3 regions of the Lysinibacillus sp. NPDC056220 genome follow, and region 2 is predicted to be linked to each of the others. Evidence: riboswitches for the same ligand, from Rfam matches in the RefSeq annotation. Region 2 holds a riboswitch; each other region holds the start of a gene.
What was found. Region 2 has a riboswitch for thiamine pyrophosphate ahead of thiW (energy coupling factor transporter S component ThiW). Riboswitches for the same ligand answer to the same signal wherever they lie in the genome.

Region 1: another riboswitch for thiamine pyrophosphate. It lies ahead of ACOZBY_RS10360 (ABC transporter substrate-binding protein); the one in region 2 lies ahead of thiW (energy coupling factor transporter S component ThiW).
Region 3: another riboswitch for thiamine pyrophosphate. It lies ahead of thiC (phosphomethylpyrimidine synthase ThiC); the one in region 2 lies ahead of thiW (energy coupling factor transporter S component ThiW).

The regions. Positions count from the first base shown of each region.
Region 1 covers NZ_JBMOXD010000003.1:56,837-60,150, forward strand. Annotated here, with positions in the region: gene parC (DNA topoisomerase IV subunit A) at 1-776, shown strand, start outside; TPP riboswitch at 900-1,010, shown strand; gene ACOZBY_RS10360 (ABC transporter substrate-binding protein) at 1,166-2,161, shown strand; gene ACOZBY_RS10365 (thiamine-binding protein) at 2,163-2,456, shown strand; gene ACOZBY_RS10370 (ABC transporter permease) at 2,453-3,226, shown strand; gene ACOZBY_RS10375 (ABC transporter ATP-binding protein) at 3,201-3,314, shown strand, end outside.
Region 2 covers NZ_JBMOXD010000001.1:671,906-675,219, reverse strand. Annotated here, with positions in the region: gene ACOZBY_RS03285 (VWA domain-containing protein) at 1-1,296, shown strand, start outside; gene thiW (energy coupling factor transporter S component ThiW) at 1,373-1,879, opposite strand; TPP riboswitch at 1,974-2,081, opposite strand; gene ACOZBY_RS03275 (MFS transporter) at 2,141-3,314, opposite strand, start outside.
Region 3 covers NZ_JBMOXD010000009.1:14,711-18,024, reverse strand. Annotated here, with positions in the region: gene ACOZBY_RS19510 (AEC family transporter) at 352-1,281, shown strand; TPP riboswitch at 1,355-1,469, shown strand; gene thiC (phosphomethylpyrimidine synthase ThiC) at 1,611-3,314, shown strand, end outside.

The sequences.
Region 1 (3,314 bases), on a different contig from region 2:
CAAATAGAGGGAATTATATTTACCAGCCTGTTCATGAATTACCTGATATTCGCTGGAAGGACCTTGGACAGCATATTTCAAGTATTGTGCCAACAAGTGAAGATGAGTCGATTATTGCAGTTTATGGCTTTGAAACATTTGAACAGCCAAATATGTATATTTTAACTGCTACGAAAGATGGCCAAATTAAACGTTCGCCATTAGCAGATTATGCTGTGACGCGTTATTCGAAGCCAATTAAAACAATGAATGTTAAAGCGGGCGATGCAATGATTTATGCATCGTTTATAACTGATGATGCGGAACTGCTCTTAACAACTGATACGGCCTATGCCATTCGTTTCCCTATTGAAGAACTACCAGTTACTGGAGTGAAAACGGGCGGTGTTAAAGGTATTACGCTAAAAGATGGAGAAGCTTTAGTTGGGGTCAATGTCCTACAGCCAGACGAAACACAATATGTCGTTATTGTGACACAACGAGGGGCTGTAAAGAAAATGAATGTCGCAGAGGTAGAAATAGCAAGTCGTGCCAAGCGTGGACTTAAAGTCCTTACAGAATTAAAAGCAAATCCTCATCGAATTGTCGCTGTTATTCAAGCAACAGACGATGAGCAGGTTGTGATTGAAACTGAAAAAGGCATACAAGAGGTTATCGATGTCCATGCATTGACGCGCGCTGATCGCCATTCTAATGGTTCATTTAAAGTGGACATTGCAACAGATGGAGCCATCTCACATGTTTTAACGGCCAAAAAAGAACAAAAACCAAGCTAACATCATGCCCAGTCTCTATAAGTAGAGCTGGGCTATTTGTTTATAGTGGCACAACTATCCAAAATTAGCATCTTGTCATTTAAGATCAACTATGGGTATAATAAACATCGAAAAGTTCATAGCGAAAGAATGTAGGGGGGCTAGTTATGGCTAGCTGAGATTGTGTCCGATAGACACTGACCCTTTGAACCTGATTTGGCTCGTACCAGCGTAGGGAACATCTATTCAAAAAAGCAAATGTTTTGGAGATTGATTGCAATACGTCTGGGAGGAATCCTAGGCGTTTTTTTGTTTTCTAAGCAATATCTTACCAACCGTATAATACGCTTTCTTCTGGTGACAACATTCATTCATGAACACTTTCATATTACAAACTGGGAGGACCTAGCATGAAAAAATGGTTATTTATCCTATTAGCTACTCTATTGACGTTAGTAGGCTGTAGCGACAAGGAGGACAAGCAGTCTGCTGATACAAAGAAAAAGGTATCAGTGGTACTCGATTGGACACCGAATACGAATCATACAGGATTGTATGTTGCGAAAAAGCTCGGTTATTTTGAAGAAGTAGGCTTAGATGTTGATATTATAATGCCAGGAGAGGCAGGAGCCGATCAGCTCGTAGCTTCTGGTAAGGCAGAATTTGGCGTGAGTTATCAGGAGGGCATTACACAGGCTCGTGTTCAGGATGTGCCACTTGTCTCGATAGCGGCCATCATCCAGCATAATACATCTGGATTTGCTTCTGTAGCGTCAAAGGGTATTACCTCTCCAAAGGACTTTGAAGGAAAAACATATGGGGGCTGGGGAGCACCTCTCGAACAAGCGGTATTACAATCATTAATGCAAAAAGAAAACGCTGATATTAATAAATTAGACATTGTCAATGCGGGAGATTTAGATTTCTTTACGATGATGAAAAAGGACATCGACTTTGCTTGGATTTATTATGCATGGACAGGTATTGAGGCAGAGCTTCGTGGGGAAAAAATTAATATGCTGTATTTAACGGACTACAGTGATCAGTTAGATTACTATACACCTGTTTTAGCAACCAATGAAAAAATGATTCAAAACAATCCAGACAGCGTCAAAGCTTTTGTTGCGGCTGCATCGAAGGGCTATGAATATGCCATCGAGCATCCGAATGAAGCGGCTGATATTTTACTAGAAGCGGCACCAGACTTAGATAAGGAGTTAGTGCATAAAAGTCAAGAGTGGTTGGCTGATAAGTATCAGGATGACGCTAATCAATGGGGGGAGCAAAAGCTTTCTGTATGGGAAAACTATGCTAAATGGATGTCGAGTAACAAAGTGTTAGAGGGCGAATTTGATGCTAAACAGGCGTTTACGAATGAGTTCCTACCGAAAAAGGAGGCCAATTAACATGGCAAATTCATTAATCAGTGTCCAAATCATTCCGAAGACAGAGAAATACGAGGATGTCATTCCTTATGTGGATGCGGCCATTGCGGTTATTGATGCATCTGGTGTGAACTATGAGGTTCATGCCCTTGAAACAACAATGGAAGGTGAGCTTACAACGCTTCTTCAAATCATTGAAAAAATGAATGTTAAGATGGTCGAGCTAGGAGCCATTAATGTCATTACACAAGTAAAAATTTTATATCAACCAAATGGGATTACCATGGCTACATTAACGGAGAAATATCAGTCATGAAACGGGCATTACAAAAGGGAAGGACGATAATTTTTATCGCCTTCCTCTTATTCATATGGGAGCTTGTTGTGCATATCGCTGATGTTCCTCCCTGGCTCCTCCCAGCACCAAGCATAATCTTAAAGGAAGGCTTTCAATCATATCAAACGTTTCTGCCACATGCTCTGGCTACCGTGGAATTAGCTTTACTTGGACTTGCTATTGGGGTTGGCTGTGGTCTAACCGTGGCGATTGTTTTGCATCGTTTTACTTTCATTCGGTCGTTATTTTATCCGATTCTCATTATGTCGCAAAATATACCCATTCTTGTATTGGCGCCGTTACTTATTATTTGGTTTGGCTTTGGCTTATTACCAAAGCTCATCATTATTTGTCTAGTATGCTTTTTCCCTATTGTCATTGCGGCAATGGACGGTTTTCGTCAAACAGCACCCGAGTTAAAGCATTACTTCGAAATGATTGGAGCAACGAAGGCCCAAACGTTTTGGAAATTAGAATGGCCACATGCCTATCCGGCAATTTTCTCGGGCGTAAAAATTGCTGCTACCTATAGTGTAATGGGAGCAGTTATTGCGGAATGGCTTGGTGCAAAAAAGGGAATAGGTGTATACATGACCTTAGCACAATCTTCCTTCCGTACAGATCGAGTGTTTGTCGCCATTTTTGCGATTGTCTTGCTAAGCTTATTGTTGTTTAGTAGTATCCGCTTGCTTGAAAAATTAATGGTAAAGGGGAGAGGTTATCATGCTCAGCATTCAAAACATCGCTAAATCCTTTGACAGTCTACATGTACTTGACCATGTTTCCTTTGATGTCAAGGATGGTGAGTTTGTGGCCATAGTAGGACCATCTGGCAGT
Region 2 (3,314 bases):
GTTGAAATGCTACGTGATGAAGATACATTAGGATTTATAGCATTTGATGATCGTCCTTGGGAAATTATAGAGACTGGACCTTTGAATAATAAAGAAGAGGCAGTGGATACCATTTTATCCGTTACACCAGGAGGCGGAACAGAAATCTATGGTTCACTGGCAAAAGCATATGAAAACCTAGCAGATATGAAACTGCAACGTAAGCATATTATTCTTTTAACGGATGGACAATCGCAGCCAGGAAATTATGACGATTTAATTGAACAAGGAAAAGATAACGGAATAACCTTATCGACAGTAGCTATTGGTCAAGACGCGGATGCAAACTTATTGGAAGCTCTGAGTGAGATGGGGAGTGGACGTTTCTACAATGTTATCGATGAGCAAACTATTCCGTCCATTTTATCTCGTGAAACGGCCATGATTTCCCGTACGTACATTGAAGATAATCCATTCTATCCTGTACTGTATAATGCAGGGGGATGGAATACGCTATTTGCCAATGGCGTTCCACAAATGAATGCTTATATTGGAACAACCGCAAAGCAGGGTGCTACCGTCGTGGCTGAAAGCGAAAAGGAAGATCCAGTATTAGCACAATGGCAATACGGTCTTGGCAAAACATTCGCATTTACTTCTGATTCAACAGGAAAGTGGTCAGGAGACTGGGCAAGATGGCAGGACTGGGGCACATTTTGGCAAACGCTTATTTCGCAAATGCTCCCAAGTTATAATGACGTTGCCTACGATGTAAGAGTAGAATCAGATGGATCCTTTATGATTACAGACCCTACAAATGAAGCAGCATTTTTAGATATTGTGGCTGTTAATGAAGCGGGTGAAGAGCTAGACACACAGCTTGAAACTATATCAGCCTCTCAGGTGCGAGCTGTGGTACAAGCTGAGCCGGGGTTAATCTTCTTCCGTATCGCTGATGAAAAGGAAACGATTTATCAGGCGGGATTAAGTGTTCCTTACAGCGCTGAATATGAACTTCTTCCTGTTAATGATAAATTAATAGAAGAAATAACCGAACAAACAGGTGGTGCTGTTTTAAAAGAACCACAAGAAGTGTTCCGTGACTTTACAAAGCAAGGGGCGGATCGTCAAAACATTGCCACATGGCTTCTCCTTGCAGGTATGCTCTTATTCTTTATTGATATAACAATAAGGCGCTTTGGCTGGAATTTCCTAACGAAGTCGAAGAAAAAGGAGCAACTGGTAGAGGATCTCCCTGTACAAGCAGAAGACACGAAGGTAGCACAACTATTAAAGGGTATGAAAAAACGCCAATAATTTAGTTTAGATGAAAGCAGTGCGAATTTCGCACTGCTTTTTGTACATTCATGGAAAAAGAAATCCTCCTACGACACTATTTAATAAAGAGAGTAGGATTAAAATATCTTACTAGCACCGTTTTTCGCAAACTGCTAGCTACTAAAATGCCTAAAATTGCTCCAATTGTACTTGATATTAAAAAGGCAGGCATAAAAAACAAGGCTGCTACGGAAGTTCCCATTAGTACCTTTGCATAGGGCACTGCTACAAGTGATGCTAGAAGACCAGTGCCAATCACTTCACCCAAACCAGCAAACCAAATTTTACCGCTATATTTATAGGCAAGCCCTGCGCATAATGCACCAATAATACTACCAGGAATGGCTAAAAGAGAGCCTGTCCCTGTAAGGATTCGAATAATGGCCGTAACAAAGGCAACTACAACTGTAGATACGGGTCCAAGTATAATGGCTCCTATTACGTTAATAGCGTGCTGCACCGGATAAGCACGAGCAATCCCAGTTGGAATGGAGATAAAAGTAGAACCTGCAATAGCAATCGCTACTAATAAAGCCATAATTGTTAATTTTCTAATAGACATGTTAGGTGTACTCCTTTTCATTTTAGCCACTAGGAAAATGAAAAAAGCCGCTTCCTTCAAACGACAGGAAGCGGCCTTGCTTATACACTGAAAATAGCAAGAAGCGCCACTTCCCTCCGCTAGTATGAACTAGATCAGGTTCGAAGGGTCCGTATATAACCATATACGTCTCAGCCTTTAGAAGACTCCCCTAGTGGTAAGTATTTTTCTATTTTTTAGAAGTGTAACATACTTCAATAAATAGTCAATAAGAGTTACCTATTAATGTGAATCTGGATGCATAAGCTGAGGCGCCTTTTTCAATGTCCAAATCAGGGCAAGGAAGAAGCAAGCTAATAAGATAATGGCACCAAAAATATAAGGACTGTTCATATTCCAGTCAAATAAAAAACCAGCCAAAGCGGGTCCAATCATATTTCCTAGACTCATATAGGCATTATTCAAGCCGGCTGCGAATCCTTGCTCTTTTTCTGCAAGTTTTGATATGAGAGTATTAACAGCTGGACGAATCAACGTTGTCGCCGTAGAGAAGATGGTTGCAACAACTAATATTAGTGCAAAACCAGAAACAAATAATATTAAGAAAATAGCAACGGCCGCAATAAATAAATTGACCAAAACTACTTTCATTTCACCAAACCGTTTAAAGAGTGGCGTAATAATAAACATTTGTACAATTACCCCAAACGCACCACCAACAACTAAAATGATGGCAATATCGCCAGGTGAGTAATTAAATTTCTCTGTCACAAATAGTGATAAGGTCGTTTGGAAGTTAGCAATCCCAAATGAGAATACCATCATAATAATTAACATAACAAAATAAGGCATATGTACAGAGCGAGCCATCTGTTTTACCAGATTATCTTGCTTTTGACTATTTTGCGCAGTATTTGGCTTTGTAGATGGTAATAAAAAGTAAGATAAAATAGCCGCTAAAATGGCGGCAGCTCCCGCCATGAAAAATGGAAAATGTAAGCTAACCTTTGCAAGGAAACCACCAATTCCAGGGCCAATCATAAAGCCGAAAGACATAGCAGCTCCTAACAAACTCATTCCTTTTCCGCGTTCTTCATAAGTTGTCACGTCTGCTACAAAAGCCATAATAGGAGGTGCTACAAATGCAGAGCCAAGGCCACCTAAAAAACGTGCTAAAAAGAGCATCCATACATCTGTAGAAAGGCCAAAACCGATTTGTGCAAGTCCTGTTAGTATAAGACCGAAAATAATTAAATTTTTCCGCCCATACTGGTCCGAAAGATTCCCAGCAATTGGAGAAAATACGAATTGTGCTAAGGCGAACGTTGCAATAAGCATGCCTAGAACTTGTCCTGCTGCTCCAAATATTCTTAAATATTCAGGCATTACAGGAATAATAATTCCAATACTCCCCATTGCGATAAACATGTTAAACATTAAAATATACAAAGCCGCC
Region 3 (3,314 bases), on a different contig from region 2:
TTTTCATTTTTTACTTATTTCAAATGGACCTTTGTTGCTCGATCATGTACAGCTCAAGCATAAAAAGCTTACCACGTCCAAGCTGACAGTATCTTCAAGTCTCCTTTAAGACAAGTTCAATTGTTCTGCATTTTGGCATACCAATCCTAAATGACGTTAAATAAGTTTTGATGATTCTTATATTCTGGACATTGCTCGAGTTCATTGATTTGAGCTTTTGAATTTTTGCAACCATTAGAACGAAGCGCGACCCCGCCCATAGTGTAAATCAACGGTTTTAATTATGAAAGTAAGTGGCATTGACCTAGTGCAATATCGACACTACTATTAAAAGGGAGGGGGGACATCAATATGGTGTATCTTGGAATGATTTTTTTTCAAATTGTTGCACCTATTTTAGTATTACTTGTACTAGGGGCCATTCTACAAAAGAAATTTCGCTTTAACTTAAAAGCATTATCACAGCTAATTACATATTGCTTTATGCCAGCGGCTGTGTTTATAAATTTATATGAAACGAGTATAAAGCTGTCTGTGCTAGGGGAAGTCGGGTTGTTTATTGTACTTTTTATTGGTAGTCAAATGCTACTCAGTCACTTTTTAGCGAAAGGGCTTGGACTAGCTAATACGGAGGCGGCTGTTTTTAAAAATAGTGTAGTACTCATTAACTCTGGAAACTATGGTATTCCAGTAGCTCAAATGATTTTTGCCTCTCAACCTATTGGTGTAGCCATCCAGGTTATACTCGTTATCTTTCAAAACATGACTACGTATACGTATGGTTTATATAATTTAATTTCGTCTACTAAATCAGGCATGACGATTCTAAAAGATTTTATAAAAATGCCAATTATTCACGCTTTAATAATTGGTGTGGCAATGAATTATTTTGATATTGGCATTCCTCCGTTTATTAAAATACCAATAGACCATGTAGCGGATGGTTTTATTGCCGTTGCATTAATCACGCTGGGCGCGCAATTGTCTCAGCTGGAAATTAAAACTATGTTTAATAAAACAGTCTTCGTCAGCTGCTTGACTCGATTAATTATCGGACCAGCTGTTGCTTTAGTCATTATCTTTGCACTGGGATTAAATGGGGTCGTAGCACAATCATTATTTATAGCGAGTGCTTTTCCCACATCCCGCAACAGTTCAAGTCTAGCATTAGAATATGATATAGAGTCGGCAACAGCTGCACAAACCGTTTTATTTTCTACCATTGTGAGTTGTATAACGGTCACGATTGTGATTTATATCGCTGATGTATTGTTTACTTAATAGAATGGCAAAAATATTTAAATGATAGCTTCCATCTCTTAGCAATATCTGCTACACTAGCATCAAACTGAATAGTATTAACTAGGGGAGTCTGATGAGTCAGGCTGAGAGGGAAACGCATAGAGGTTTCTTGACCCTTTGGACCTGATCTGGCTCATACCAGCGTGGGAAAGTTAAGAAGCTATTGCCTATTACGTGCAATCAATAGACCCTTTACATTCATGGCCGGATCCAATCATTATGTTGGATTCGGCCTTTATTTATTTTCCTTTTGGGGTGAGCTAGATTCGGTCCTTACTTAAAATACATTTAAGGGAGAGAAGTAGCTCATGTCAGCGATTAGTGAAAAGAACATTATGATTATGTCTAACTTTGAAGGAAGTAAAAAGGTTTATGTGGAAGGATCACGTCCAGATATTTTAGTACCAATGCGTGAAATTACATTAAGTCCGACGACGGGTAGCTTTGGAGATGAAGAAAATGCCCCTATTCGGGTGTATGATACGAGTGGCCCGTATACTGATCCTGCATTTCATGTGGATATTACAAAGGGCTTACCGGCTTTACGAAGTACTTGGATACAAGAGCGAGGAGATGTGGAGGAATATGAAGGGCGTACCATTAAACCTGAGGATAATGGCTTCCGTCGCGCAGATGATCCACGTATCCAAGAAAATGTCTTTCCTGAATTGATGAGAATGCCTTTACGTGCAAAAAGAGGGAAAAATGTAACACAGTTGCATTATGCTAGAAAGGGAATTATTACACCTGAGATGGAGTTTGTAGCGATACGAGAAAATATGGACCCTGATTTCGTGCGTTCAGAGATTGCAGCAGGTCGAGCTATTATGCCCTCCAATATTAATCATCCGGAGGCAGAGCCGATGATTATCGGTCGTAACTTCCATGTGAAAATTAATGCGAACATTGGAAATTCAGCCGTATCATCTTCGATTGCAGAGGAAGTCGAAAAGATGACATGGGCTACACGCTGGGGTGCAGATAATATTATGGATCTATCAACTGGCAAGCATATTCATACAACGAGAGAATGGATTATTCGAAATGCCGCAGTACCTGTTGGAACAGTACCAATCTATCAGGCATTAGAAAAGGTAAATGGTGTAGCTGAAGATTTAACGTGGGAGGTATACCGTGATACGCTTATTGAACAAGCAGAGCAAGGGGTAGATTATTTCACTATTCATGCGGGTGTTCTTTTACGTTATGTTCCTCTTACAGCAAACCGGGTAACGGGCATTGTGTCTCGGGGAGGCTCCATTATGGCGCAATGGTGTTTATACCATCATCAAGAAAACTTCCTCTATACTCATTTTGAGGAAATATGTGAAATTATGAAAACTTATGATGTAGCCTTCTCATTAGGAGATGGCTTACGCCCAGGGTCAATCGCGGATGCAAACGATGAAGCGCAATTTGCGGAGCTTGAAACATTAGGTGAGTTAACCCAAATAGCATGGAAGCATGATGTTCAAGTAATGGTGGAGGGGCCAGGTCACGTTCCAATGCATTTGATTAAAGAAAATATGGACAAGCAATTAGAGGTTTGTAAGGAAGCGCCCTTCTACACATTAGGCCCATTGACAACAGATATTGCTCCAGGTTATGACCATATTACATCTGCTATTGGAGCGGCAATGATTGGTTGGTTTGGTACAGCTATGCTCTGTTATGTGACACCGAAGGAACATCTAGGATTACCTAATCGGGAGGATGTTCGAGTAGGGGTTATTACTTATAAGATTGCTGCACATGCTGCAGATTTGGCAAAAGGGCACCCAGGTGCACAACAACGCGATGATGCACTGTCAAAAGCGCGCTTTGAGTTCCGCTGGCGCGACCAATTTAACCTTTCTCTTGATCCAGAACGTGCAGTAGAATATCACGATGAAACATTGCCAGCAGAGGGGGCCAAAACTGCACATTTTTGCTCAATGTGCGGTCCTAAATTTTGTAGCATGAGAATTTCACAGGATATTCGTAATTATGCTAAAGAAAAGGATTTAAATACA